DNA from 2 places in the Spirochaeta isovalerica genome. Region 2 is predicted to be linked to the other one. Evidence: riboswitches for the same ligand, from Rfam matches in the RefSeq annotation. Region 2 holds a riboswitch; the other holds the start of a gene.
What was found. Region 2 has a riboswitch for molybdenum cofactor ahead of HNR50_RS10185 (Ig-like domain-containing domain). Riboswitches for the same ligand answer to the same signal wherever they lie in the genome.

Region 1: another riboswitch for molybdenum cofactor. It lies ahead of HNR50_RS13050 (aldehyde ferredoxin oxidoreductase family protein); the one in region 2 lies ahead of HNR50_RS10185 (Ig-like domain-containing domain).

Annotation. Positions count from the first base shown of each region.
Region 1 is NZ_JACHGJ010000005.1:5,302-20,821, reverse strand. It holds gene HNR50_RS13070 (DUF1576 domain-containing protein) at 1-1,244, shown strand, start outside; gene HNR50_RS13065 (hypothetical protein) at 1,246-1,629, shown strand; gene HNR50_RS13060 (TetR/AcrR family transcriptional regulator) at 1,738-2,367, shown strand; gene HNR50_RS13055 (TetR/AcrR family transcriptional regulator) at 2,391-2,975, shown strand; molybdenum cofactor riboswitch at 3,024-3,142, shown strand; gene HNR50_RS13050 (aldehyde ferredoxin oxidoreductase family protein) at 3,149-4,879, shown strand; gene HNR50_RS13045 (hypothetical protein) at 4,881-5,321, shown strand; gene HNR50_RS13040 (MoaD/ThiS family protein) at 5,328-5,552, shown strand; gene HNR50_RS13035 (sensor domain-containing diguanylate cyclase) at 5,584-7,104, shown strand; gene HNR50_RS13030 (ABC transporter permease subunit) at 7,101-8,441, opposite strand; gene HNR50_RS13025 (ABC transporter ATP-binding protein) at 8,438-9,352, opposite strand; gene HNR50_RS13020 (TetR/AcrR family transcriptional regulator) at 9,417-10,019, opposite strand; gene HNR50_RS13015 (substrate-binding periplasmic protein) at 10,117-10,779, opposite strand; gene HNR50_RS13010 (ZIP family metal transporter) at 11,031-11,846, shown strand; gene HNR50_RS13005 (glycosyltransferase family 4 protein) at 13,334-15,520, opposite strand, start outside.
Region 2 is NZ_JACHGJ010000003.1:125,253-140,772, reverse strand. It holds gene HNR50_RS10225 (hypothetical protein) at 1-90, shown strand, start outside; gene HNR50_RS10220 (J domain-containing protein) at 147-1,091, shown strand; gene HNR50_RS10215 (beta-galactosidase) at 1,196-3,214, shown strand; gene HNR50_RS10210 (HesA/MoeB/ThiF family protein) at 3,250-3,933, opposite strand; gene HNR50_RS10205 (hypothetical protein) at 3,943-4,749, opposite strand; gene HNR50_RS10200 (ABC transporter substrate-binding protein) at 4,736-5,827, opposite strand; gene HNR50_RS10195 (ABC transporter ATP-binding protein) at 5,824-6,642, opposite strand; gene HNR50_RS10190 (FecCD family ABC transporter permease) at 6,642-7,655, opposite strand; gene HNR50_RS10185 (Ig-like domain-containing domain) at 7,659-8,078, opposite strand; molybdenum cofactor riboswitch at 8,072-8,192, opposite strand; gene HNR50_RS10180 (hypothetical protein) at 8,261-8,962, shown strand; gene HNR50_RS10175 (ArsR/SmtB family transcription factor) at 9,064-9,411, shown strand; gene HNR50_RS10170 (heavy metal translocating P-type ATPase) at 9,424-11,490, shown strand; gene HNR50_RS10165 (GNAT family N-acetyltransferase) at 11,537-11,956, shown strand; gene HNR50_RS10160 (aldo/keto reductase) at 12,146-13,063, shown strand; gene HNR50_RS10155 (methyl-accepting chemotaxis protein) at 13,092-14,381, shown strand; gene HNR50_RS10150 (nitroreductase family protein) at 14,462-15,250, shown strand; gene HNR50_RS10145 (acyl-[acyl-carrier-protein] thioesterase) at 15,240-15,520, shown strand, end outside.

The DNA of each region.
Region 1 (15,520 bases), on a different contig from region 2:
GTAACCATACTTATCTTCTGATAATTCTGTCCTTGCTTCTGACAGGAATGATCTTTACCGGTCTGGCCGATTCCGGCATTAGTGCGACCGCGAAAGGTTTTTTGAAAATACAAACACATCCGGCCAGGCTTATTAATGATTATATTGAAATCGCCGGTACCGGCGGAGCCCTGTTGAACGGAGCTCTTGTAGGGGCTATTGGCCTTCTTTTGATTCTGGTGTCCCGGATACCCCTCTCGGGACCGACTTTCGCCGCTGTTCTGACTATGGCGGGTTTCGGTCTTTTCGGAAAAACCCCTCTCAATATCCTACCGATTTTTTTCGGTGTATATCTATCGGCCCGGCTTGTGGGAAAAGGTCTCCGTGACTATCTTATGATCGCCCTTTTCGGAACGGCTCTGGCTCCTCTTGTCAGCACTCTTGCCTGGGAACTGGGACTGCCTCCTCTGGCGGCTGTTCTTGCCGGTACAGCCGGGGGGATCGTTACAGGTTTCTTTCTTCCCGCCATCGCTGTTTCCATGCTCCATCTCCATCAGGGGTATAACCTCTATAATATGGGGCTGACCTGCGGTTTCTTCGGGCTTTTCGCCGCCGCACTTTTACGGGGATTCGGCCATGAATATGCCGGGGCTTTTTACTGGTTCGAGGGGACAAACCCCTATCTGTCACTTCTCGTTCCGGCCATGTCGCTCCTGCTGATCGCTGCCGGAATCGTCAGAGACGGGAGGAAGGTCTGGAAAGCCCTGAGAGAAATTCTTACCATACCCGGCCGTCTTCCCTCGGATTTTATCGATCTCGTCTCCGCGGGAGGAACCCTGCTCAACAGCGGACTGATCGGCTTGGCCGGTTCACTTTATATCTACCTTATCGGAGCGCCTTTTAACGGATCTGTTATCGGCGGTTTGCTTACCATAATGGGTTTCGGGGCTTTCGGTACCCATATTTCCAATGCCTGGCCTGTTGTTACCGGTGTCATCCTGGCTACTCTGGCTACAGGGAATTCCCTTAATTCCCCCGGCCCTGTTCTCGCGGCGATTTTTTCTACGACGCTGGCTCCCCTGGCCGGAGAATTCGGTATTCCCGCCGGTGTGGCGGCCGGTATCATTCATCTCCTCATGGTGCTCCAGACGGGGGCCTGGCACGGCGGCATGAATCTCTATAACAATGGTTTTGCCGGAGGTTTGACGGCATCTCTAATAATTGCTGTTATTCAGTGGTACAGAACGAACAAAGAGGAATTCTGATATGAAAAGAAAAGACTTCATTCTCCATCTTATCGGGGAAATCTCAAGTTATATTCTCCAGGGCGATCCCATGAGGATGGTTATCTCCCTTCATCAGGAGGAAGACGGCCTTCATCTGTGCATTATCGATGACAACGAACACAGCGATGAGGAAATCAAAAAAATAGACAAGGCCCTCAACAGCCGGAAAAGACCCGAACTGGCCAGCTATTACGGCGCTATGACCGGTCACGACCTTCTGGGCTCCTCCAGGCTCAATCTTCTGGGGTGGCAGCTCAAGCACTGCGATGTTGCCAGAACCGGCAGTGGTATCAAGATCGATCTCTGGCTGGGCGGCGACCGCTTCGACAGCCGGAAGTTTACCATACCTGAAGGGAAAAATTAGTTTATTTTTAATTTTGTTCTTTTTTTATCGATAAAATAAAGGTTCCCCCTTTTCAACCGTTGCCTGAGTGTGAAAATTTTTGTATGGTGTACCTTATCGAGTAATTTAATGATGTTTAACCATATAGAAGACAAAACGCTGAGCCGTACCGTTATAAAAACCCGCCGACGCATCCTGGAAGCATCGTTCGAGCTTTTCGCCCGCAACGGAATTTTCAGGACGACAATGGTGGATATCGCAGACGCCGTCGGCTTGACCCGGAGAACGCTTTATAATCATTACGATACCAAAGAGGAACTCGCTCTTCTCCTTCACAAACTGCTGTTGAATGATGTCCTGGATAACTGCAACTACAAACTGCAGCCTGGAGACATGAACAAAGAGGGAATCAAACACTGTCTTGTCTCGCTTTACAATTATCTCATCAAGGATTCCGAACGACTGGCCTTTACTGTCTATTTCGATCAGTACGCCCGGGAGCGGAATGATTTAATAGGGGAAGAAAATCTCTTCGTCAACTATCTTCTGAACAATACGAAAATTATCGAGTATTTTACTCAGTTAAAAATTAATGGGAGCTTTAGAGATGCTTCCGTGGCTCCTGAATTGATGGCGAAAATATGTTTTGAAAGCCTGATCGCCTATCTTGAAAGGATCAGTTTCAGACTTGAAGCTCATAAAGAGCAGGGCATTGTCAAATATCACGATTACATTATGCTGATAGATAAGCTGCTTTAGGGCATTGAAGGAGACTCATAGTGATGGATCTCGGAATACTGGGCTATGACGATTCAAGGACCCTTAATAAAAAAAGAGGAGAAATCCTCGAAGCCGCCAAAGTTCTTTTCATCGATCAGGGAATTGACAGAGTTTCCATGCAGATGATTGCCGAAGCGTCCTCCATAACCCGTAGGAGCCTTTACAATTATTATGAATCCAAAGAAAAAATTGCCGTAGATATCCAGATTCTCAACCTGAGAAAAGTCAGTTTTTTCGATACCTGGAATATTCTGGGTAAACCGGCTGTTGAAGTGAAAGAGATTATAAAAGATATTCTTGAAAACCAGCTTCAGGAATATATGTTTATCAGCTGTTTCGATATCTTCTTCAGCAGGGGATATCCCGATAAAAAGTATGTGGATTTCATGCAGCGGGAGATCAGCACCAGGACATTTGTTTCCAATCAGGATCTGTCCCGTCCCGAATCTGTAGATTACTCCGAGTTCGCCACAATCGATATGCTTATTGCCTACACACAGAGATTGGTTATGAGGATTGTACGGGAATCTCTGTCTTTCGCGGTTGTAGAGGAAGAAGTCAATCTCATCTGTTCCCTCCTGACCTGATCCTTTAAAATCTTAACATTTACAAATCAGAAATGCATTGTATAATTATAAATAATCCATCTCCGAGTCTGTTTTCCTAAAGTCTTCTATGGAATGCAGACCGTCAGGGTCTTGTGGAGAAATCCCCCGGCCTCCCGTGTTTGGAAAGGAGAAATCAGACAAGGGAGAAATGTATGGATAAAATTTTACGTGTCAGGATGAGTTCCAAACCGGAATACTCTATCGAAGAAGTAGGCGACTATGCCGGGATCGGCGGGCGCGCTCTCACCTCAAAAGTCATTTTTACGGAAGTTCCTCCTCTCTGCCACCCTCTGGGGCCGGAAAATAAGCTTGTAATTGCTCCGGGGCTTATGTCGGGAAGCGCCGCGGCGATTTCCGGGCGTCTATCCGTCGGCTGCAAGAGCCCTTTGACCGGAACGATTAAGGAATCCAACGCGGGAGGTCAGGCAGCCCAGGTTCTGGCTAAGATCGGTTACGCCGCCATCATTCTCGAAGGGGAATCTCCTGAGGGAAAACTCTATACTCTAATTGTCAGGAAAGACAGCGTGGAAATCGTTCCCGCCGACGATATAACAGGCCTGAACAACTATGCGGCTGTAGAAAAACTTGTGGCCAAATACGGTGAAAAATGCGCTTATATGTCTATCGGTTCTGCCGGTGAAAGAAAGATGGCCAACTCATCAATCGCCGTAACCGATATGGAATTAAGACCTACCAGACATTGCGGAAGGGGAGGCGTCGGCGCCGTAATGGCTTCCAAAGGCATAAAAGCCCTTGTTCTCGATGATGCGGGCTGTTCCGTCAGAAAGCCTGTTAATGATGAGGCTTTCAAAGCCGCCAACAAAGAGTTTATCGCCGGAATCAAGAAACACGCGGTTTCCGGACAGGGGCTCCCCGCCTACGGGACCAACGTCCTTGCCAATGTTATCAACGAAGCGGGCGGATTTCCCACTAACAACTTCACAACGGGACAGTTCGACAAAGTTCATAACATCAGCGGCGAAACCCAGGCTGAAACCGAAACTTCACGGGGCGGCCTGGCTACCCACGGATGCCATCGCGGCTGCGTTATTCAGTGTTCCGGTACCTATGTGGACAAAGATGGAAACTATATAACCAAGCAGCCGGAATACGAAACAGTCTGGGCTCACGGAGCCAACTGCGGTATCGATGACCTGGACGCCATCGCCAGAATGGACCGTATGGATGACGATTTCGGATTGGATACGATCGAAATGGGCGCCACCATCGGTGTGGCCATGGAAGCGGGACTCTGTGAATTCGGAGACGCCGAAGGCGCGATGAAACTGGTCAGGGAAGTCGGCGAAGGGACGCCTCTGGGTAGAATCCTCGGAAGCGGAGCCGCTGTTGCGGCCAAGACATTCGGTATCGAGAGAGCTCCGGTCGTCAAAGGACAGGCCATGCCTGCCTACGACCCGAGACCGATTCAGGGTATCGGAGTAACCTATGCCACCACACCTATGGGAGCAGACCACACGGCCGGTTACGCCATTGCCACCAACATCCTTAAAGTGGGCGGATTTGTCGATCCTCTGAAACCTCAGGGGCAGATCGAACTCTCTCGGAACCTGCAGATCGCCACGGCAGCCATAGACTCGACGGGAATGTGTCTCTTTATAGCTTTTCCCATTCTCGATCAGCCTGAAACCTTCAACGCTTTCGTCGATCTGATTAACGCATTCCACGGCCTGAATCTGACTGCCGATGACGTAACAGCCCTCGGTAAAGACATTCTGACCTGGGAGCGGGAGTTCAACAAAAGAGCGGGATTTACCAAAGAGCACGACAGGCTTCCCATGTACTTCAAACGGGAGAGACTGGCTCCTCATGATGCCATTTTCGACGTGACAGACGAAGAACTGGATCAGGTTTTCAACTGGTAATATGAAATATATCGGGAAAAATGAAAGCGGCAGTCTTATACTCACCATGGAATTGCAGAAAGGAGTTCTGGTTCCCTTTCTTGAAGAGGAAACGGTAACCGCTTTCATCCTCAGAGTTCTGAATCTCTCAAAGGATCAGATGGAAAAAGAGGTTCAGACTCTGATTCTCAATAACGGTTGTGTTGATGAGCCGGAGGCTAGGGTTCTGGCCTCCGGCGATACATTGGTGCTTTCCGGTGCCATGCCCGGGCTTGTGGGGGCTATGCTTAGAAGCAACAGCCCCATAAAAGCCATGAGGAACACCATAAGCGAAGCCTCTTCCGGAAGAGATGAGACTATGGCTGAAGGCTTTATCCGCCTGAAACTATTTAACACAGTTCTCACCGATCATAAAGAAGATGTTCTGCGCTGCGGTTTTTATATAGAGGAAACAGAGGGGTAGAGGATTTTGACTGTTGAAGTGAAGACTTTTGCCACATTGCGGACTGTATATCCCCCTGTTCCCGAGATGGAAATCTCCGAAGGGGAGTCTATCGGCTCCCTTGTGGACAGGCTGGGCATTCCCAGGGAGAAAATTACCATCATATTTATCAATAATATTCACGGGACATTCGACTCGCCTGTAAAGGGGGGGGATTCCATAGGCCTTTTCCCTCCCATAGGGGGAGGGTGAATTTTAAAGGATCATAACCGATAATTGAGTTATGCGCAGAACCAGAAGAAATGTCCTGATGATTCTCTTCGTTTCCATAATTTCTCTTTTGAGTGTATATCTGGGACTTTATTCCAATTACCTAAAAGATACTGATGAAATATACAGTCGATACGCAACAAAGCTGGAAAGAGAATCCGAAGCGCTTATCAGCCTCTATTCGGAGTGGGCCGTCCAGATCTGGGAAACGGAGATTAACACAGAGCCGGTTCTGACGCTGCTCCATAATGCTTATAATGCAAACGATGAAGCGGAAAAGGATGCCTATCGAAAAGAGCTCTACAAACTTCTTGAACCTTTTTATGCAAATCTGATCAATCATAATTTCAGACAGATCCATTTTCATGAGAAAAATAACCTGAGTTTTCTGAGAATGCACAGGCCGTCCCGTTACGGTGACGATCTGACAGGTATCCGCTATTCCGTCGAATCAGTAAATCAAACAAGAAAACCTCTATCCGGTTTTGAGGAAGGCAGGATCTTCAATGGATACAGGAATGTCTTTCCCCTTGAATACAAAGGGGAAAATCTGGGAACGGTGGAAGTCAGTTTCAACATGTCTCTCCTCATCAACAAGCTGGAGGAGCGATTTTACGGCAAAGCCCAGTTCATTATTCTCCAGTCTGTCATAGACGAAAAGGTGTTTGACGAAGAGAAAAGCAATTATATTCCCTGGCAGATGGACAGTTCTTTTCTCCTCGATAAAGGAATTTCTGAATCCTGTATTCTGGAAAATGTTGTTGAGGAGAGCGACAAAACCGCAATCAAAAGGATTCTTGATAAAGAGCTGAAAAGCAACAATGAGAGCTTTACCATTCATCTTCCCGGTGGTGAGGGATTGATTCTCTCGTTCCGCGCCGTCAGGAATTTTGATAAACGCATCGTCGCATATATATTTACCAGAAGCCCCGATGATAGCATTATCGATCTTCAGAAATCGTTCCTTATCATCTCCATAAGTTTTGCCCTGTTGTTTTTTCTCCTCTTGTTCTTTCTCTACTATTACAACAAATCAGAAAAAAAGCTGGAGGAACTGGTCATCCATGATCAGCTGACCGGAGCCTATTCCAGAAGGATTGTGCTTGAGAAACTGAAATATGAACTGGAACGTTTCCGTCGATACGGGGGGCCTTTCAGTATCGCCATGATTGATATAGACCATTTCAAAGCTGTAAACGATGAGCATGGCCATTTGGCCGGAGATGCTGTATTGAAAGAGATGGCCAGTCTTATATCGGGTAAAATCCGGACTACAGATATTTTCGGAAGGTACGGTGGTGAGGAGTTTTTATTGATTCTCCCTGAGACAGACTTGTCTATGGCTCACCAGGTCCTGGATCTGATCCGTATCGAGGTCGGAAATTTCCTGTTTTCCAAGGCCGGGCGGATTACCATCAGCATCGGAGTCGCGGAAGTGTCTCCGGAGGAGGCCGAGATTAATCCGCTTATAGAGGCTGCCGATACCAACCTCTATAAAGCGAAGAATGAGGGACGGAACAGAGTCGTTTCCTAAATCAGAATATCCTTTCTTTTGAAGATCCAGCCGCTGATAAAAAGAGACAATGCGGTTATACCCAGAAAAAGAGCGACTTTCCACCAGATAATACCGTAATCGGGAACACTGAAATCCGTATCCATCCAGGTAAACGGGCTGATGTATCCAATCATCTTTGCAGCGGGAGATATCGCCGATGCGGCTGATGATATGGAATTGAGAAAATAAAAGAAAAATACAATACCCAGAGAGGTCCCCAAAACGGATTTCCCTCTTTTAACCAGAAGAGAGAGGAGCAGGACCAGTGAACTCATGGCAAGGAGGAGCAGGAAGACATAAGTGCTGAGTATAAACATGACCCTCACACTATAGGCTTTGAAAATATGGGAATAAAAATCTGACGGCAGTTCGAGCAGCTTAATTGCCCGATCCATTGATGTCTCCGAATTACTGAACTGATTGAGAAAAAGAGACGGGTCGGCTTCGAAGAAGAGAAGAAACAATTCCGGCGATCGGAAGAAGTCCTCTTTCATCGACTTGTATTCCTCCATTTCTCCGCGGACGTTTTCGAGGAATTCCTCTCTCTTTTCAAGGGGGAAGGAAAAGAGGGACATATAGGGATCGGGATTCTCCAGTACGCCGGAAAAAAAGCCTTCCGGATCCTTTTCCGCTTCGCTCAGAAGACTGTTCATTGCCTCAGGGTCGAGATCCATCTCTTCCATCTCTCCTCTGTTGCCATTCAGAAGCCCTGCTGCATAAGACAGGGATAGAGACCCGAAACTGTCTTCGTTGATATTAAAAGCTTTATAGATAGAACCGGGGTGTCTTTCCACAGCGTTTATCAGAACCTTTTTATCCTCTGGAGATAGAAAGAGTGTCACAGGGGAATCCGCCTTTACAAAGTTCATGGCAACGAGGCTTGTCAGGAAGTAGAGAAGTGAAAGTATGGTTACATATGAGAGGAGGACAGCAGTCTTGCTGATGAATATCGACCTTCTGGAAACCGGTCTGGTATAGAGAAATTCAGCTGTTTTTTCCGCTTCCTCCTTTGCCAGAAGGTTCGCGGCCACAATGGAGACGAATATACAGGCGAGGAGGACGTTGTAGATAGAGTTGTATGTGACATAAAACCCTGTCAGGCTGGCCAGACTTGTCAGATCGGCTCCGAAAGCTGACAGCAGACCCTTCATCATGGGGTTTTCAAATAGCGCTTCCATCTGGAGCAGAAGGCCATCGGCGTTGATGGCCGGATAGAAGAGCATCCCGAAAAAAAGTATACCGCAAATGGAGAGGCTCCAGATGAGAAAGGATTTGAAATTCCTTTTCATTTCCATTGAATAGATTGTCAGATTCATACTGTATCCTCCTTTCCGTTGTAGTAATGCATAAAGATTTCCTCAAGACCGGGATCCTCCAGGACGGCGTCTTCAAGTGGCAATTGAGAGAGGTTTTTCATCAGGTCCCGAACATTTCCCTTGTAGAGTCCTTCGGCACCCCGCTTGTTGAGGCTTAGCTGAAGAACGCCCGGTGCCGCTTTTTCCAGCTCTTCAGCGGAAAATGACGTGCCTCTCGGAAAAATAAGACGGAAGCGTTTCAAATAAAGCTGTTTCAGTTCCTCCATTCCGCTGTTTTTTATGATTTTCCCTTCTTTGATTATGGCCACGCGGCTGCAAAGTCTTTCCACTTCCGACAAAGTATGGGAGGAGAAAAAAATAGTGGCGCCCCGTTCCTGTTCTTCCCGGAGTATTTCGTAAAAGCGAGACTGCATCAGAGGGTCGAGACCGCTGGTCGGTTCATCGAGAATAAGGAGCTCCGGCCGATGTAGAAGAGCCTGAATGATGGCTACTTTTTTTCTGTTTCCCAGAGACAGGTCTTTGATCGACCGGTTTGTATCCAGGTCCAGCCTTTCGCAGAACCGGGTAATAATGCTTTTATCTTTCACCTTGAAAAGACGGGCGGAATAATCGAGAAGTTGCCCGGTTTTTAATCCGTCGTAGTAATTCAGCTCCGATGGAACGAAACCGATCCGCTGCCTGAGAAAGTCTCCCGAGGAAAGAGCATTCTCGCCGAATAGCCGGACGTGTCCCGAATCGGGAAAAAGCAACCCCAGAATCGTCCGGATTGTTGTGGACTTCCCCGCGCCGTTGGGTCCGATGAAGCCGAATATTTCTCCCCTGGAGACGGATAGATTCACATCGATGATTCCCCGGGATTTCCCGTAGGATTTGGTCAGACTTTCTGTTTCCAGAACCGGACTGTCTTCCATAATTAACTCCTATGTAACTATATGACTTATATCTATTAAATGGTCATACGGTTGGTAAAAAAACTTATTCCTCAATCAGCTTTTCAATAGACGACTGGAGGAGAAGGTCAACAACGGATGGAAAAACATCTTCTCCTATATCCTTTTTGTGGAGGTAGAGGAAAAATAGTGCCCGGAAAACACCAGTAACCAGTTTAGGATCGTCCACTTTCAACTTGCCTTTTTCTTTCCAGGTATCCACGAGTTTCGATGCGAAATCCACATCGGCATCCATAGCGATCTGAAGCTGCTCCGGAGTAAACTTCTGCCAGAGATAATCGAATTCGTCTCCGCTTAAAAGCCGCCGGATAAAGGGGTCGCTGTCCACCTGTTCCATAATGGATGAAATAACTGATTTCAGCTGTTTTCTGGCATTATCGCTGTTTTCACTGAGTAGATCGTACATTTTTTCGTGCTGATCCGTTTCATAATGCCGGATAATGGCGAAGTAAAGGTCCTCCTTGGAAGAAAAAAACTGGTAGAAAGCCCCTTTGGATATTCCCGACTTCTTTGCCAGATCTTCGACACTGGTTTTTTTGATCCCGTACCGTCCGAAAGCTTCTCTTCCCGTTTCCATCAGCCGGATACGGATATTCTGTTTTTCCTGATCGGTAAAACCTCTTGGCAAGTCATCCTCCTGAAATCATATGACCAAAAAAGTAAATATAGTCATATGTTAGCAGGAGAAAGATAAGAAGTCAACATTTATTGCATGAAAAACATAGCTACTGATATCTTTTCAATACAATATCGTACAGTCCTTCATCTTTCAAATCATCCAGAGCTTTCTGAAACTGTTCGATCAGTTCATCATCAGTATCTCTGTGAAATCCGAAATAGTGAAACCCTTCACTCAATACATAAACGCTTTCGAAATCTTCGGGGTTCAATCCTTCCTGCGTCATTATCCAATGCAAGACATTCTCGTCATAGGCAAAGAGATCGATCCTTCCGGTTTTTAACTGCAGAAGGCTTGAAAGGGCGCTGCTCGTCAGTTCAATTCCTTCCCGGTCAAGTCCGAAGAGATCCTGGAGAAGCTGTTCTCCTGCGTCATCCCGGATAGCTCCGGTTCTGTATTTCTTTATATCATCGGGAGATGATAGGGATATAAGCGAATTTTTTCTGGCGAACAGGACATTTTTACTGGAGGAGATCGGACCTACCCATTTGAACAGATTTTCCCTTTGAGGTGTTCGCGTTATGGCGAAAAGAACAGTCTTTTCCTCTTCCAGCAACATTTTGTAGGAACGGGCCCAGGGGAGGATGCGTATGTCCTGTCTGGTTTGCCGGGAACCCAGCTTATCGAGGCATAGAACCATAAGATCGATGGAAATTCCCTGAAGCCGGCCATTCAATTCAAAGTTGTAGGGAGGAAATTCTTCGCTCATCAGGTACAGATCGTCAACATTCTGAGCAAAAATGCGGTCTATTGCTGTAACAGTCAGTAAAATGATGAATAATATTGATAATTTTGTTTTATATTTATACCAGTGGCTCACATTTATAAAGTAGTTGAGAATCCTGGGAGTATCAAGGATAAAGAAATAACATTTCCAGCTATTGATAATTATTCTTAATAAGAATTGCCACACATTATAAAATTGATTAATATCTGAATAACAACATGGAGGATGCATTTATGATTCAATGGTTATCTCAGTTTCACCCTGTTATGCAGGCTTTGATTGGAACCCTCTTTACTTATGCCGTTACAGCCCTGGGCGCCGCGATGGTTTTCTTTTTCAAATCGATTAACAAAAAGGTGCTCAACGGTATGCTCGGTTTTGCCGCAGGGGTCATGATTGCCGCCTCCTACTGGTCTCTTCTGGCTCCGGCTATTGAAATGTCAGCGGAATTCCCCGGGGCCGACTGGATTCCCGCTGTTGTAGGTTTCCTTCTCGGGGGAGCTTTCCTCTGGATTGTCGATAAAACGCTGCCCCATGTACATCCCGGTTTTAAAAAAGGAGAGCAGGAAGGGGTTAAATCAAGCTGGCAGAGAAGCGTTCTGCTTGTCCTGGCTATAACCATACACAATTTCCCCGAAGGCCTGGCTGTCGGTGTGGCTTTCGGTGCTGTCGCGGCCGGTATTCCTTCCGCTTCCATTGCGGGAGCTGTCGCTCTTGCCATCGGTATCGGGATTCAGAATTTTCCTGAAGGGGCGGCTGTATCGGTTCCTCTCAGACGTGAAGGCTTATCGAGGAGAAAGAGTTTTGTCTACGGCCAGTTTTCCGGTATGGTAGAACCGGTCGCAGGAGTCCTGGGGGCCGCTTCTGTTATTCTCTTTCGGCCCATATTGCCCTACGCTCTGGCTTTTGCCGCCGGTGCCATGATTTATGTCGTTGTTGAGGAGCTGGTCCCCTCTTCTCAGGAGGATGAAGACCACAACGATATTTCCACTATAGGAGCCATGCTGGGCTTTGCGGTAATGATGACGCTGGATGTCGCTCTGGGGTAAGGAAACGGGTAGAAAGCCGGAATTCCCTTTATATAGGAGTTGTTTTCATATCATTTTTATATCTCTTAAAATAGCTTTCATTCTCATTATTGCTGAATTGGTGTTGTCCGGCATTACGCGTCAGTACACCAATAAAACTAAAATCGGAATCTGAGTTCGCTATTGTCGCATCTCCATGGCTGTCTCCGGCCAGCAGGATTCCTCCTCTTTTCAGATATTGTTTTGCGTGCCGGGATACAAATTCCGCATGGTCGGAAATGAGCAGATCTACTGAACTCTGCAATGCATCAAATGGCTCTCTGTAATCTCCTGATAAAAATAGTATTGCAGGTTCTTCATTATACTCTTTGTATTTATCTAGGTATTTTAATATATCATCTTTGTTTGAGAAGATTTTTTCGCTCTTTTATCTGAATCCAGATATATAACCTCCGGAAAAATGAGAACCGGAATTAAAGAGCAATGTTCTTACCGTGGATATTGCCGCCGATTCCAAAGGGCGATTGATTGCCCTATAAAACATGCTTGCCTATAAAGGGAAATTGGCAAACATCGTAGCGATTCCAATGGTTATATAGAAAAAATCCCTATCTGAATTGTCGAAGGATCATCTATGAATAGCAGTAACATATTGTTTATTTCAGGTAATAACACCAAATAGGGTATAAAACGATAGAGCATAGTTTTTTTTACGGAATAGGATAGAATCCTCTTCACATCCGAATAGTCCTATCTTCCCATCATTTACGAGAGAATGAGCAGTAATCCCATTGTTGCGCCCATAATTATGCTGTAGAAGATCGTCATAATAATGCTAACAGCAGCATAGGCTTCAATATGTCCGGGAGTTAAATTTCGAATAAATGCCATGTTTATTACAAATACCATAAGCGCTTCGACAATCTACATTGTTTAGTCGCTTAGTCCGTTATAGAGAATTCTCAATACCAGATTCGTCACAGTTGCGATTACATTTATCATGAAGCTATACTTGGGACTGCCGTCATTCAAAATTAATACATCCATCTTTTTACCCTCTAACATTAAGGGAAAAGAGAAGGCAAATATCTTAAGATATGTTTCCGCCAGTTGGAAAAAGGGTCTTTCGCTCCGAGAAAGTAGACATCTTCCTCTGAGAAAAAGATAGAGGGTATGGCCATTGCCAACCCAGGACACCCATGAGGAGAAGAGTCCCTATGGAGACTTGGTTTGCTTTTCCCCTATTATTTCTGCCGATTAATAATCCCACAGAGGTGCCCATTCCACTTACAAAGAGAGAAGAAAAAGCGGCAATTAAGAACATCGGTGGACTAACAGGCGTAGTAACGAATAAAGCGCCGGCACCCATGAAAAGAGCGGTTATCAATCTATCAGCCCTATACATATTTGTGCTGAATACAGACCTGATAATCATGGGATTGGCATATTCCGGAAACAGCTGGTTATACAGATTTTCAGTATATTCAGGTTATTTTGGTGATGGTTGTTTATTTAAAGCTGCTGATTTGTCCCTGCAGTTTTTTCATTTCAACCAGAGAAAGCAGGTAAGACAGGGTCGATTCCGCTCCTTCGTTCCCGCTTGTTCTATCGATCTGCAAACCGTCACGGCATCCTCCCGTAAGGACATCGTACAATGGTTGGCCTAGATCATTCCTCCCAAGAAACCAATCGAAAGTCCTGCCCGCATGTTTTATCCAGTAAGATTCACCCGATGATGCAAAATAGGCTGCGATACAGGCGGATAGTGTCGCATGAGCCTCAATAGGCTGCTGATCATATAAGGCTCGCTCGGTCCCTTTGCTATAAAATCCATAGGAACCAACGGGGCGAAAGGATCCCGATTCGGAAGATTGAATCTTTAAAAGCCATCGCAGTGTTTCATAGCCGATTTTCAGGACTTCTTCGTTTTCCAAAAAGCGCCCGCTGACAATCAGGGCATGGGGCATTTTCGCATTTCCGTAAGTTAGCGCAGTTTCAAACCAGCTCCAGTCCGGAGAGGATACGTCTCTGTACAGTCCGACTAATCTCTCTGACAGAATTTCTCCGATCTTTCCGGATCTTCGATCACCGTCCAACCGTTTTAAATATTCATTTATGCCCAGAAGCGCATAGGCCCATGCTCTGGGAGATGTAAAGCTGGTAACCTCGGGAAGAGAGTGTTCGAAAAGCTCTGCAGCCAGCATCTGAAGTCCTTTCTGGTTGGAGTGCCCGACACAATAGCCCAATGCCCACAAGGCCCGACCCGAACAGTCTTCCGAGACTTTCTCCTCAATCCATTTGCGGTCAAAACTCAGAAAGTTTCGAAACCTTCGCGATTTCCGGTCATAGGCATGGTTCAGGAAGGCCATATAAGTTATACAAAGACTATCAATTTCAGGAGTATTGAGATTAGCATCCTGGAGCATGAGGGTCAGCAGGAGAGCCCTCGCATTATCATCGGTGCAGTAGCCCTCGCTGAACAGGGGAACAGTATACCTGGCATGCTGAAAAATCCCTGTGGAATCACTCATCCGTAAAAGGTGATTCAACTTAAGGTTGGGAAGATCTACCGGGTATTCATCGAGGGTTCTGATGGAGGATTTTTTGCTACCCGGAAAACTGTGGTCCACACCGGCTTGTCGGAAAGAATCCACATACAGTTCCGCTATCCTGTTCCATACCATGGTCCTTCCCATTTTGTAGGCATTTCTGCGCATGGATTGACGATGGGGTTCATCTTTCAGCAACTCCTTTACGGCTTTTTCGATTCCGATTGAGCTGCGGAAGGGGACGAGTTTTCCCCTATTATCAGCCAGTAGTTCAGCCGCATGCCAGTAAGGTGTTGAAATGACGGCATTCCCTGTCCCGAAAGCGTAAGCCAGTGTTCCGGAAGTGATCTGTGTTTCCGAAAGATAGGGAGTGATATATATATCAGTGGCACCAATGAATCTCATCAGTTTATCAAGTTCCAGGAAGCTGTTAAAAAAAACCACATGTTTTTCCATTCCCAGATCCTTGGCCAGTCTTTTAAGACCTAACCTGTACTGTTCCCCTTCTTCCCTTAGCAGATTGGGGTGAGTCTGCCCTACGACAATGAAAACAAGATCGGGAAAATCTTTGACAATGGCCGGTAATGCCTGCAGAACATATTCTATGCCTTTGTTGGGTGAGAGCAGTCCAAATGTTAAAAGTACCTGTTTCCCCGCGACTCCGAATTCCCCTTTATATTGATTGGAATCAGCAAAGGGCTCATCGGGAATCCCATGAGGGATCAAATCAATTTTAGAAGGCGGTACCTGATAGATATCTTTCAATAATTGAAGCCCTTTCTCCGTCATGACAATTAAGCGCGTCGAAAGAAGAATCAGTTCTCTCATGACTCTCATCTGATCCGGTGAAGGATTATGGAGAATTGTGTGGAGCGTTGTGATAACTGGCATTCTCAGCTTATGCAGCAGGGTCAGAATATGGCTCCCTGAGACGCCGCCGAAAATTCCGAATTCATGCTGTAGCGAAAGTGCATCGATATCTGAGATATTCAGATAGTCAGCTGCTTTCAAATAGGACGAAAGGTCCTGTTCCTCTATTTCGAAACGAACTTCCCCGGGGTATTCGTACCCTGTCGGAATATCGTTAATCGCTATAACGGAACATTCGGGATTTGCCGAATGATTGGCAACCGCTGTTCTCAGGTC
Region 2 (15,520 bases):
GTCATTGAAAAAAATATCGAGGAATCAGCCGACTTCGGTGTCGATTCCGATGATGACGGCATCCTGGAGGAAGATGAAGACGACGACTGATCTATAAGAATTAAAACTGATGTACAGGCCCCTTAATCCGGGAAGTCCAACCTGCCATGGACAACCGGATTAAGGGGCCTTTTTATTCGGGTGATGAAATCGATAAAATTATTCTACTTTATGACAGGAAAAACCGAATATTGAAGAATCAGAACTATATGATTGAAGACATCGCTCTTTCCGAACTGACAAATTACATAATATCTATCAGCAATGAAAACGGTCACTGGCAAATATCCCGGGACAGGATTCTGGAACTCCTCGATCTGGACATGACAGATGTCTACAGGCAGATAGTTTCCAGTACGAATCCCCTGGTCAGCTTCAGCATTTCTCAATTTACGCACAATGATGCGGGAGCTCTCATAAGCCTGTTGGAAACGATTGGTCTGGATAAAGCTCCCGAAGCATTCTGGAATGCCGGTTTGTGGATACCCTTTGCCGTGCAGACAGATCTCCAGTCTTTTCTGATAGAACAGATTTGGGAAGAGAGAAACAATCATCTGATCGAATATGAGTCCTTCCTCTCTATTTTTGACAGATTCGGCAATTTCCACAGGTCCATCGATATATATCTGGAAGAGTACTTTCCTCATGGCCCTATAACAGATAGAGCTATCGGGAAACTGCTGACTTCCATCAACGTTGACCCGGGGGAAAACAGGATAAGACTACTCCGGTCGCTGGCCTATGAACTCTTCCGCCGGGAAATTATCCCATACAGAAACCTCTTTTCCCGATTCATCCCGGAACTGAAGAATTACCTCATATCAAAAGGAAGAATCGAACCGCCGGCCAGACCCCGTTCTCCGGTCAGCGAGGAGGAAAAGATTGCGAGGCGCCTCTTCGCCTACTCTCCCGATCAGCCCATCATTTTAAAGGATCTGAAAGACCGCTACAAAAACCTGATGAAAAAATATCATCCGGACATCAATCCCGAAGGTCTGGAAAAATCCAAGGAGATAAATAGAGCCTATTGCCAATTACTGCCGGGAAAATAAGTGCACCAAAAAGCCGGCAGCTACGGAACCGGAGCCTCCCCTGTTCCGGAAATCCCCAAGGGGAGTTATACTTGTAAATAGAACGATTTGAGGAGCATTACCTTATGAAGTGGAACAACCAAAGCAGAATTTCCTTCGGAGGAGATTACAATCCCGAACAGTGGCCCGAGGAATACTGGTTCCGCGATATGGAAATGCTCAAGGAGCTGAAGGCCGATACTCTGACAATCAATGTTTTTTCCTGGTCTAAAATCCAGCCGGCTGAAAACAGCTGGAATTTCGATGAGCTGGACCGGATATTCGATCTGGCGGAAGAAAACGGCATGCGGATCAACCTGGCGACGCCGACCGCAGCCCAGCCCCCCTGGATGGCCAAATTCTACCCGGAAATGCAGCCTGTGGATAAATACGGCCGCAGGCGGAATTACGGAGCCAGGACCCAGTTCTGCCCGAACAACAGGGATTACCGTCGCCTGTCCGCTTCTATAGCCGGAAAATTGGCTGAGCGTTACGGCAAACGGAAATCCCTCGCCCTCTGGCATATCAATAATGAATACGGAACCTACTGTTATTGCGAAACCTGCCGCCAGGAGTTTATAAGCTGGCTGAAAGAGAAATACAAATCCCTGGAAAATCTCAATGACAAATGGTACACGGCGTTCTGGGGTCATACCTATCACGACTGGGATGAGATTCAGACAGTTTCCGCTCTTTCCGAACTGCTGCCGGGCCGGCTGGGGGATCGGGACGGCACGACGTTTCAGGCCATGACCATTGATTACCACCGCTTCATGTCGGCCAGCATAAACAGCTGCCTGAAAAACGAAGCCGATGTTATACGGGGTATTACGCCGGACATTCCCATAACCACAAATATCTGGGGGATAACACCCTGGATCGATCTTTTCGAACAGGGAGAGATTATCGATGTGGCATCCTGGGACAGCTATCCCTCCAATACGGAACACTGGTCCGGTTCCTCTTTCCGCCACGATATCGTCCGGTCCATCAAAAAAGGGGAAAACTTCATTATTATGGAGCAGACTCCAAGCCAGCAGAACTGGCAGGATTTCAACGCCCAGAAGAGACCCGGAGTTATGCGTCTTCTCAGTTATCAGACGGTGGCCCACGGATCGGAAGGCCTGCTGTTTTTCCAGGTCCGCCAGGGGCGGGGCGCCTGTGAGAAATACCACGCGGCACTGATTCCCCACGCGGACCGTCTCGATACGCGCATGGGACGGGAACTGAAGGAACTGGGAGGGGAACTGGAGAAACTGGGTGACACTCTTCTGGGAGCCCGGGTGAAGACAGATGCGGCTCTGGTTATGAACTGGGACAACTGGTGGTCGGTAAACTATTCGAGCGGCCCCTCCATCGACCTGAATTACTTTGATATTCTCCTGGAATACTACCGGGTTCTGAACAGCCTGAATATTTCCGTGGATATCGTCCGTCCCGGCGATGATCTGCAGGGCTATAAAATGGTTGTCGCGCCGCTTTTGAATATGGTCAGGATGAGCGAGAAAGAAAACCTGGAAAGCTATGTGGCTGCCGGCGGATACCTTATCACCACCTATTTCAGCGGTATAGTCGACGAAAACGACCAGGTTTATATGGGAGGCTACCCCGGTGCCCTGAGAAATCTCACAGGAATATGGGTAGAGGAGGTAGACGCCCTCTATCGGGACCAGACCAATCAGATAGAGACAGGCGGAGAGAAATACGATTGCGGTCTTATTTGCGAAGTCATCCACCTGGAAGGAGCTGAAGCCATAGCCTGTTTCCGGGAGGATTACTATGCCGGTATGCCGGCGGTTACAGAGAACAGCTTTGGAAAAGGTAAAGTTCTCTATCTGGGAACGCAGCCCGACAGGGAGTACCTGAAATATATTCTGGATGATTACGGAGCCGCTGCGGGGATCGACAGAATTGTTGAACCTCAGGATGACCTGGAAGTAACAGTCCGCGTTAAAGAAGGGAAGCAATATCTCTTCCTTCTGAATCACTCCGATAAACTGAAAAAAGTTGATCCCCGGGGTTCCTGGACTAATATTCTAACGGGAGAGAAACTGCAGGGAGACCTCTCCATCGCCGGAAAGGATGTTCTCATACTGGAAAGCTGATCGGTTTTTTCCGAAAACCACCGGAAATCATGAGGCTAAAGGTTCATAATCTGATACCGGTTTTCCAGAAGATCGAAATATAACAGTTTATTTCTGAGTCTCTCCCCTTTCCCGAGAAGGGATTTGAGAACCTCGGCCGCCTGGAAACCGGCTACGACTGCGGGAGAGAATGAGGGATTTCCCGCTGTTCCGTCAACGATTGTATCTACCCCTTCGGGATAGATTATATCAAACAGCCTGTCTCCCGGTTCGATAAGGGAAACCTGACCGTACCAGCCGCTGATAGCCCCGTGAACCAGAGGGATGTTCTTTTTTTCCGCCCCGGACTGCAGAGCCAGCCTTCCCGGAATATTGTCAAGAGCATCGACAGCCAGGTCATATCCGTCGAGAATCTCCAGGACATTAACCCTGTCTATTTTTGTTTTCCGGGAAATGACTGTGATGTCACTGTTAATGGCGGCGCATCTTCGATAAGCCGCTTCCGCCTTGGACGAACCCAACAATTTTTCTTCCGAGAGAAGCTGCCGGTTCAAATTGGTCACATCGAAAATGTCGGGATCAACAGCTCCGATAGTACCCACGCCGGCTCTGGCCAGCAGCTCGATAACATAACCGCCCAGTCCCCCGCAGCCCGCGACCAGAACCTTTTTCCCCTTAAGAACCTTCTGTTCTGACTCAGATATTGTGGAACCGTTCCTTTTATATCTCTCAACAAGCATTAGGCTCTCCTAGAAAGCTTTTAACTCCTCTTTACTCCAGTTCGTCAGTCTCCCGTCTCTGTAACAGAGGAGGAGAACAGACTGGTGAAAGCGGAAGACTGTCTTAATTTTATCATAGAGAAAAACATCACAATCAGGCAATGTACCGTATCGTTTTGCTTCCAGAAATCGAGTTAAAGATGAAGGAGATCGATCTTCCGGCAGCTCTCCGGGATCTGCGATGATGACGCTATCGATCTGTTTGTGATCGACTATCTCTTTTAAGCTGTATGTTTTATCGGGACTTAAGCCTTCAAGTTGCCCCCGGAACCTCCCGTCGTCTCCCGAGAGTCTCAATCCGATTCCCGCCAGAGCTCCGATTATCCCGTCCCCTGTTCCGCCGTGCTCTGATAGAAAAACGCCGGCCTTATCCGCCAGTCCGTAGGCTTTCTCCTTGGTCAGAACCGCTGATTGCGCCATTCTGCCGAAATCCTCCAGCTCTTCCCCAAGGGAAAGATTATCCAAAACAGCAATTGCCAATCCGGGATCGGACCCGGAAGCGCAGGAGCCTACGAGGAAATCCGCAGCTTTTTTCCGGATCCCATCCAATGAATCCGGTTCAATTTCGGCGGAGAAACACATAGTGCTGTTGTGCGATGTATAGGGCACCCGCGGATCCACCAGAAGCTGATGCCGGGAAATGGCCTCGGTGGCACCCCATTCTCTTTCACGGAAATAACTGCGGAATTCCTCCAGGATGTGCCCTGTGCCGGGGCTTTCCAGATTGTCCGTATCATCCATGGCGATCAGTATCTTCATCTTCTTATTCTTCCGCACGAACAGCTCCTTTGGGCATTCTCATCCCCTTTCCCGACAGAATGGACTCAATCATCACATCGTCCGGCCTATAGTCAAAGAAAGTACCGTAGAATTTCCGGATCTCCTCATGCATATCCAGGTCGGGAAAATAAGCGGGATAGAGCGTCGAGGCCGTCCAGAGAAGAGCCAGCGGAGTTTCCATACCCCCGGGATGGCCCCACCGGGATATGCCCACGGGAATCTGGTAGACTTTTCCCTTGCGGACCGCTTTGAGACCGCTCCACTTTTCACTTCCCAGAATATAATCCCCGACGCCTTCCTGATTGTAAATAATGACATCGGGATCCCAGAGGTATATCTGTTCAAGCGAGGCGAAGTGCTTATTATCGTGAAACCGCAATGGATCGTTGATACTCACATTGATCACACCGGCTGCGGCGGTCCACTGGGCTCCGAGCGTCCCGGGAGCATCTGTCCGCGACGCTTCATTTACCGAATGAAAAACCCGGAGCTTTTCCTCTTCTTCAAGGGAAACCAGAGCCTCCTCCACCCGTCGGAAAGCATCATTGTAAAAGCTGTTATATGCGGCGGCTTCTTTCTCACGGCCTATAACGGCTCCGATAATTTCAATTGCTCTCTGCTGTTCTTCTACGGTTTCGTAATCGATAACGATATAGTCCAGGCCGAAGCGCTCCAGCTTCTCGACCTCCGTATCGAGAAGAGCCGTCTCACCTTTGAGGAAAATCACGTCCAGGTCCAGCTTCAGCAGTTCTTCGATGTTGATAATTCCGTCATCGGAAGGTATACCCGCTTCGGCGATATGGGGATTGATCTCAATAAGGAGACGGTCTCTCTTTGAACCGTATACGACGGCTTCGATATCATCGCCGCGACCGAGCATGGTAACCACATGGGCCGTAAAAGCGTAGAGACATCCTATGCGCTCGATATCATCGGGAATGGAGACCTCTCTTCCCCAGCTGTCTATAACGGTTTGTCTCTCCGGCAGGGCACTCTTTTCCAGTTCATCATTCTGTCCCGCGGAAACCAGTATAAAAAAAAACGAGATCACAATGATGATTCGGCCTGTTTTCATGTCTGACTCCTGATAATTTCCAGAGGGAAGAGGCTTGTCAGGTTTCCCTCCTCGTTTTTAAGCTGGACGGCTTTAATCCCGTAGAAGGATGCCATATTTTCAACTGTAAGTATTTCCCGGGGCGTTCCGGAGATAAGACGACCCGATTCGTCCATAAGAACGACTCTGACAGAAAGATCCCGGTTTGCCAGAAAAAGAGCCTGGTTAGGAGAATGGGTCGACATAAGGACCCCTCTGTTACGGCTTTCCGCCAGTTCGTGAATCATTTCCAGAAGTACGAGTTCGTTCTTGAAGTCAAGATGGCTTGTCGGCTCGTCCATAATGATCAGAGGCGACTCCTGAACAAGGGCCCGGAGAATCAGAACGATCTGAGTCTCCCCTCCGGAAAGCTCCCTGTAATCCCGTTCCGCCAGGGACAGCCGGCCGGTTTTCTCCAGAAGATCCCGCACCATCTCCCGATCCTCTTTTCCGGGTGCTTGAAAAAAACCGAGATGGGCTGTCCGTCCCATGAGAATAACATCGGCAACGGAATAGGGAAAATGCTTTTCATGAGTCTGGGGGACATAAGCCGCCATTCTGGCGATTTCCCGGGCTTTCATTTCCGCCAGATTTCTGCCGCCTAACTCTATAACTCCTTTCACCGGAGAATGAAAGCCCAGAAGCGTATCGATCAAAGTCGTTTTTCCACAGCCGTTCGGCCCCAGAAGACAGGTTATTCCGCCCTTCTCCAGTTCAAGGGAGAGATCGGAAAAAACCACCCTTTCGCCATATTGAAAAGTCAGATCGCGGGCTTCAAGAAGATGTTCTTTTTCCATTACCACCCCTTCACCTTCGTTCGGGTCAGGAGATAGATGAAGAAAGGCGCTCCCACAAATGCGGTTAGAATCCCCAGAGGCATTTCGCTTCCCGTGAGCAACCTGGCCAGATCGTCAACAAGAATCAGAATGGCCCCTCCGGCGGCGAAACTGAGGGGAACGACTTTTCGATTGTCGCTTCCCACCACCATTCTGACCATGTGGGGGACAATCAGCCCGATCCACCCGATAACGCCGGCGACCGAAACGGCGCCTGCCGAGGCGAGAGAAGCAAAAACAATTACCAGCCCCCGGATCATGTTCACATGAATCCCCATGGATCTGGCCTCGCGGTCGCCCATGGAAAGGACATTGATTCTGTAGCCGAGCACCACCAGCCCGAAAGCCCCAGTAATCATGGGGATTCCCGCCAGTAGAATATCGCTGTATCTCGCCGATGCCAGACTTCCCATAAGCCAGAAAACAATAGCCGGCAGTTCTTCGAAGGGATCGGCAACATATTTAAGAAAGCTGATCATGGCGGAAAAAAGGCTTCCAATGACCACGCCGCCGAGAACAAGAGATATTCGAGTCTCGGAACGGGTGTATTTTCCTACGAAAAAGCTGAGAACGACGGCCAATATCCCGAAAAAAAAGGACAGGGGATAAATAAAAGGAGTCCTGCCGAAAATCACGATAGCCAGAGCAGCTCCGAATCCCGCTCCCGAGCTGACTCCGAGCATACCCGAGCTGACCAGAGGATTGCGGAATACGCCCTGAAACGCCGCACCGGAGGTCGCCAGGCTCCCTCCGACAAGAAAACCCAGAAGTATGCGCGGCAGTCTTACATAGAGAACGATTCCTTCGTGAACGGGATCGGACGCCCGCCCCGCAAGAGCGTTGGCCAGAACAGAGAAAACTTCTGCCGGCTTGAGCGGATAACGCCCCAGGCAGAGAGAGAGAATCCCGATGAGGAGCAGGGAGAGAACAGTCAGAAAAAAAACGAGCCGCTCACTCCTTTTGCTGATAAACATTTTCTATTTAACAGTAGTAAATGTCAGCTCGACCGGTTCTGCAAGGGAAGACCCGTTTTTAGCCTGAAATGTGGGGGCTATTTCCAGAGTGTAAAGAGTTCCTTTTTCAAGGGGCGACACAGGGCGGACGGCAATCATCCTTTTCTTCTCCGGCTCAAGCTGATCATCGGGAAAAATAACTTCGATTTCGAGAACCTTTCCGTCACCGTCCCTTAAGACTATAGAAGCCTTATTGTTTTCCTGTACCGAAAGATTGACGACATTATTGGAAAATTCCAACTCAAGAACCGCATCAACAGAAATACCTGAAGCTCCATTCTCCGGAGAGGAAGAACTCAGAGAGAGGGGTTTGTTCCCCGCGACAAGGGCAAAATGGAATAAAACAAAAACGATAGAAGCAACGATAATCCTTTTACTAATCATGAAATAAATCTCCTTTCCACAGGGAGGCATGGCCGTTTCCCGCCATACCCTATCGACTGCATGCCATTATCCCGCTTGATTTTAGGCTGAGACAGTTCGAAGATATTGTTATTGTTTCTTAATACTATGACGGGCCAACATAACGGTCAATGTTTTTCTTAAAAGGGGATATAATAAAACATATGAAAACAACAACAGCTATCGCATGCTTTTTAATGACATTAACGACAGTATTATTCAGCCAGGATTTCCCGGTTATACCCGATGGAGAGGTGATACGGTACAAAACCCTTATGGGAAAGAGAAACAGCCGGATAGAATATTCCAGCCAGTCGATCTATCGCATAAGGGAAGAAAACAGAGACTTCTTCCTTGTAAAAACGAACTCCAGCGATCAGCTTACCGAAACGAGGATCACCACAGATTCCTTCATACCAGTAGCCTTGAATAAAACTGTTTACGGCCAGAGAAGCGATATAAACACCAATGTCTCGCTTTTGAAAGAACCTCAGCTTTCACCCGATGAAATTGCCGTTCTGGACACCAATGATCTTGCCAATGTCTTAAGAGCCTACCCCTTCACAAATCCCAGAGATATGAACCTCATTTTTCTGGCGACAGGTCAGGAAATGGAAAACATGTCATTCAGCGTGACTTACATCGGGGAAGAAACCATAACTCTGAACAACAGGCAATACGATTCCTGGAAACTGGAAATGAAGGCTGAAATGAGTGGAGCCATGGCTCTGTTCTCCTCTATGATCCCCAAAACCTATATGTGGTTCAGCAAAGAGGACTCGCGACATCTTCTCAAAATGACAGGCAGCAGAGGACCCGGGGCTGAAAACGCCATAACACTGGAAATGATCAGTTACACGAAATAGGGACTCAGAGCGGTAAGGTCATTGACAATTTGCAGTTTCGGCAGTATTTTTTATTTGAACACTTGAACATATGCTCAATTGTTCAACAAAGGAGAGGGAAATTGAAAACTGAATGCTGCATAAACCGGGAAAATGTCGACGCCGTCGAGCGGGACCTTATTCCGGAAGAGGATATTGTCGATATCTCAGAGATTTTCAAACTGCTTGGAGACCCTTCCCGTATGCGCATTGTCGCGGCTTTACGGATTAAGGAACTCTGCGTGGGGGACCTGTCGGCTCTCATGGAAATTTCCATGTCCGGTGTGTCCCATCAGCTCAGGCTTCTGAAAAAAAGTCATATTGTCAAAACCAGACGCGAAGGCAAAATGGTGTATTACGCTCTCGATGACGAACACATTGAAGAGATGATAGATGTGGCCCTTCTCCACATAAAACATAAAATTCGATAACAGGAACCAGATATGACAGAGTTGCAATTAGACGGTCTAAACTGCGCCAGCTGTGCGGCGAAAATAGAAGAATCTCTCAAAGCCAATGATTTCCTCAAAGAGGTCAATTTCAGCTTTGCCACAAAAAAACTGACAGTGACCAGTCATATTGAAAGAGAGGAACTGAAAGATCTCATACAGAGGGAAGTCGATAAAATAGAGGAAGGAGTCACTGTTTCATTCGGAGAAAACAGAGATCGGGAAGAGCTTTCCTTCTCCTTCCGGAAATTCCTCAGAAAGCACGGGTCCGTACTCTCAGGGGCCTTGATTTTTTTATCTATCACCATCTTCACCTTCCCCGATCCGGTCCGTCTCTTTCTATACGGATTATCCTATATTCTGATAGGAGGGGATATTGTATGGAAAGCGCTTAAAGATCTCATCAAAGGGAAACTCTTTGATGAGAATTTCCTCATGACCCTGGCCACGGTGGGAGCTTTTGCTCTGGGCGAGTGGACTGAGGCCGTAGCGGTTATGCTTTTCTATAAAGTGGGAGAGGGTTTTCAGGATTATGCGGTGGATAAAAGCAGGAGAAGCATTAAATCCCTTCTGAACATCAGAGCCGAATTTGCCAACAGAATCAAAGACGGGGTGATATCCCGGGTTAAACCGGAAGATCTTGTACCCGGGGATTTGATTATGGTGAAAAACGGTGAGAAAGTACCGGTTGACGGTCTGATCAGAGAAGGGAAAACGCGCTTTGATACGTCGGCTCTGACAGGGGAAAGCCGTCCCCGCTCCGCGACGGAAGGAGAGGAAATCCTGAGCGGATTCATCAACAGAGGAACGCCCGTGGTAGTGGAAGTCCGGAAGGAATTCATCAATTCCGCTGTTTCGAGGATTCTCCATATGGTGGAAAACGCCGCGGGGAAAAAGGCCGTGACGGAGCAGTTTATTACAAAATTCGCTAAAATCTACACGCCCATTGTCGTCACCGCCGCCCTTATCCTGGCTTTTGTTCCCCCTCTTTTATCCATGGGAACCTTTGGCGATTGGATTTCCAGAGCTCTCATCTTTCTTGTTATCAGCTGCCCCTGCGCTCTGGTTCTCAGCGTGCCCCTGGGTTATTTCGGAGGCCTGGGAACGGCCAGCCGGAAAGGGATCCTCATCAAGGGCGGCAACTATCTCGAAGCCCTGAACAATACCGATACATTCGTATTTGATAAGACCGGAACTTTGACCAAAGGGAATTTCTCCGTTGAATCCTATAGTTCCGACGAGGTACTGGAGCTGGCGGCCCTGGCAGAACAGCATTCCACTCATCCCATAGCACGGGCCGTAATGGAAGCCTACGGAAAGGCTCCCGGTCTGCATGATCTTTCGGGAGTGGAAGAAATTCCCGGCTGCGGTATAAAATGTGTATACAGGGACAAAGAACTTCTGGCGGGAAATGAAAAGCTCCTCCGGACTTTCGGAATTGAGCATTCGATACCCGCTACGACAGGGGAAACGACCCTTATCCACATAGCATATGACGGCCGCTTCAAAGGGACGATCAATATACGGGACGAGATAAAACCCTCTTCAATCGGGCTCAGCGCCAAATTGAAAGCCCTCGGTGCAAAAAAGACAGTCATGCTTACAGGGGACAGGGCTGCCATTGCAAAGTCTGTTGCTGAAGAGCTGGAAATTGATGAATACAGATCGGAACTCCTGCCGGAGGACAAACTCTCCTATGTCGAAGCAATGACCGCACAAGGGAGGAAAGTGTTATTTGCCGGAGACGGTATCAATGATGCACCCGTACTGGCTGGGGCCCATATCGGTGTGGCCATGGGCGGGCTCGGCTCGGATGCGGCCATTGAAGCGGCTGATATAGTCTTAATGACAGATGAACCTTCCAAACTCATCGACGCTATGCATATCGCGCGGAAGACAAGAAAAATCGTGCTTCAGAACATTGTGTTCGCCCTGGGGGTCAAACTCTTCTTTCTCTCTCTGGGAGCGCTGGGCATGGCGACCATGTATGAAGCAGTTTTCGCCGATGTGGGTGTAGCGTTACTGGCCGTACTGAATTCCATGAGGATTCTTAAGGAATAGCCGGAAGATTGTTTCATTTTTTAACAATTAGAGATACACTGGATTCATGCTTGAAACCAGAGACGGCTACACAATTACCGATTCCCGAGACAATATCGACTGGCTATTTATTATCCGGTCTCTCCAAAGCACCTACTGGGCGGAGGGCAGACCGGAAGAGCTGATCAGGAAATCCTTTGACAATTCCGTTGTTCTCTCCCTTTTCCATGGAACCGATCAGGTCGGTTTCGCCAGGATCGTCAGCGACTACGCCTGCTTCGCCTGGCTGTGCGATGTTTACATTTCACCGGACCACAGAGGCAGAGGATTGGGTAAATTTCTCATGTCTGCCGTTGCCGGGCATGAATCGACTCAGGTACGCATGACAATTCTGGCTACGAAAGACGCCCATGGACTCTATGCGAAGTACGGCTTTGAACGACGGGAAATGATGTTTCTCAAAAAAGAATATGATACATTATTATGATTAATCGAATTGGTCTGCAGTGATATACCCTGCGTAGATGGAAGTTTTGACCTTATCATTCCCAATCACTATCTCTACCACAGCGGCGATCCTGAATCGTTACTGCTTTAGATCAAACGGGTTCCCGCTCGCGGCGGTACTGGCGGAAATTATAGAAATCCCGCTATACTTGTAATAAGGAATAATGAAATGAAACAAATACCCGTTGCGGAAAGCAAACTGCAAATACCCGCAATCGCGCTGGGCTGTATGAGAATCTCCGAAATGCCGGTGAAAGATGTAGCCCGATTGATCGCCTGTTCCCTTGAAGAGGGAATTAATTTTTTCGACCATGCCGATATATATGGCGGAGGGAAATCCGAAGAGGCCTTTGCGAAAGCCCTCAAAGAGCTCCCGATTTCCCGTGAGAATATCATCATCCAGTCAAAGTGCGGCATCAGAGAAGGCTATTTTGATTTCTCAAAAGGCCATATAATCCATTCGGTAGAGGGTATTCTCAAGAGGCTGGATACGGACTTTCTCGATATCCTGCTCCTCCACCGCCCCGATACGCTGATGGAACCGGAAGAAGTCGCCGAGGCATTTGACATACTGCACAAAAGCGGTAAAGTTTTACATTTCGGTGTCAGCAATCAGAATCCCATGCAGATAGAGCTTCTCAGCCGTTATGTCCGTCAGCCTCTGCTCTTCAATCAGCTCCAGTTCAGCCTTATGAGGACGGGCATGATTGACGCGGGACTCAACGTCAATATGAAAGTGCCCGCATCGGTGGACCATGACGGAGCGATACTCGACTACTGCCGGCTCAACGCCATAACCGTACAGGCATGGTCGCCTTTTCAGTATGGTTTCTTTGAGGGCGTTTTTGTCGGGAATGAGAAATTTCCCGAAGTGAACAGAGTCCTGGACAGGCTTGCTGAAGAATATGGTGTAACGCCGTCAGCTGTCGCCGTAGCGTGGATACTCCGTCATCCCGCAGGAATACAAACCATAATCGGAACAACGAAACCGGGCAGGGTTAAGGAAATGTCCGCAGCCTCGGGAATCGAGCTGACCCGGGAACAGTGGTATGAATTATACAGAGCCGCGGGAAATATCCTTCCCTAATGGGGTTTCATCATTTAATATTTAAATTATGAACATCAGATTCGAATGGATAAGAAGAACAACCATTATCTCCTTTCTTCTCATAATGCTTCTCACGGCGTCCGTATTTATATCATTCCCCTTTCAGATATACATCACATCGGTGCTGGCCTTACTGCTCGCCGGAACGGGAGTATATCATTTGATAGAAGCAAACCGCATTCAAAAACTTCTTTTCAGAACCAGTGACATCCTGACCAGAAGTACGGAACGGGATTTTTCCTCTCTCGATGACGGAGAGAAGCACATCATCAATCATGAGATTTCAAACCTCATAGAACAACTTGAAGATTCAGTAAAACAGACTGAAAATATCCTTTCGGAAAAAGACAAACTGGAAAAGGAAGCGGAAGAGCTGCGCCGCAAAGTAAAATCGATGGAACGCAACCTGAACCGCCAGGTTATCGAAGTCCGGGACAGGATGAGAGGAAACAGCGATGCATTCAATGAAATAATCTCCGGTCTTTCATCGCTGGTCGATGCCTGCGGAAGGGAAAAAGGGATGATAGACTCTTTGATGAAAACCTATTCCGGTTACAGCCGGCAATACGGCAGCATCAGGGATTCCGTTAACAATTCCCGTTCTATCTGCGGAAGAGAAGAATCAAGAGGCCGTGATGCCGAAACAGTCCTTAATGCTCTTTATGAGAAAGATGAAGAGAGGGTAGAAAAAATCCATACGGTTATACATGGAATCGGCAATATAAAAGAAGTCACCGGCATTATAAACGAAGTGGCGGAAAAAGCTTCTATTCTTTCGCTCAATGCGGCTATTGAAAGCGCCCATGCGGGAGAAGCGGGAAAGGGGTTTTCCGTCGTGGCGGAAGAGGTAGGCGTTCTGGCCGATATGACAGCGGAACATGCGGAAATCATAAATCAGGCGTTATTCTCCGTAACCGACACCATGTATGAATCGCGTTTTACTGAAACAGATAACGGCGAAGAGGAAACTTTTGCCGTCATCGGAGGAACCATCAGGGAAATGATCGCATCCTTCAGAGAGATCGATCAACTCCTGGACTTTCTGGGACAGCTGGAGCAACCGGAGGATTTTGACATATCTTCAGAAACCCTCAAAGACAGAAACAAAATAGAGAAAACGCTTTCTCTGCTCGAGAACATGAAGAAAGAATGGGAAATGACCCTTGAAGATATTACCAGGTTTCCCCTTTTCGAAGAGTCAGCGGACTTAAGCGGTGCAAAATCATCTCCTCTGACAAGACATGAAACAGCAATCAGACCTGTTGATGACTCGGTCGGCGGAGAAGAACTGGACTGAAAAAGCAATTTTCGGCATTTTTGAAAAAGACTTTAGAAAAAATAGTGTTTTTTATGATACTGTGATCCGTATATATGGATATGAACGGGACACTGAAATTAATCGACAACAGAAAATCGGTCCGCGCTTATGCGGATAAAGAAATCCCCCGGGATTTCAAAGACAGAATAATTGAAGCGGCCATGCGCGCCCCCACGGCGGGAAACATGATGCTTTACTCCATGATTGAAATTGATGATCAGGAGATGAAGGACAAGCTGGCGGTCAGCTGTGACAACCAGCCTTTCATTGCCAAAGCTCCGCTCCTTCTGCTCTTCGTTGCCGATTACCAGAGATGGGACGATTATTTCACGATTTCCGGCGTGCCCGAACTGATGGAAAGCCGGGGAGAACCGATGAGACACCCCGAAGAAGGTGATATGATGCTCGCCTGTAACGATGCTCTTATCTCCGCTCAGACCTCTGTTATCGCTGCCGAGTCCTTAGGAATCGGGTCCTGTTACATTGGCGATATAATGGAAAATTACGAATTTCACCGGGAGCTGTTCGATCTGCCCGATTACGCCTTTCCCGTGACTCTCCTCTGTTTCGGTTATCCTAATGACAATTACCAAGAAAAAAAGCCGGCTTCCCGGTTTCCGAAAAAATACATTCACTACAAAAATAAATATAAGAGACTCAGCCCCGAAGAGTTCAACGAGATGTATCAGCCGATGCAGGAGAGATATTTTTCCGGAGGCAAATATTTCGAAGGGGCATCAAACATCGGCCAACACTTCTACCTGCGAAAACATGCGAGTTCTTTTATGAAGGAAATGAACAGGTCCGTCAGGGCTGCCATGAAAGCCTGGAGAAAAAATGAATCTTAAAATCCAATCGGAAAGAAGGGTCGAATCTTTTGATGCGGACCTTCACAATAAACTGAAAATAAGCTCCATTTTCAATTATATGCAGGATATTGCAGCTAAACACGCCGATGAACTCGGCGTTGGATATCATGTTCTGCAGGAAAAGAAAATCTTCTGGGTTCTCTCCTGGGCGAAAGTGGAGATTGAAGGGCCTCTTCCATCCTATGGAGAATCCCTTACGATCGAAACCTGGGCCAAAGGCAAACACCGGCTTTTTTACATGAGAGACTT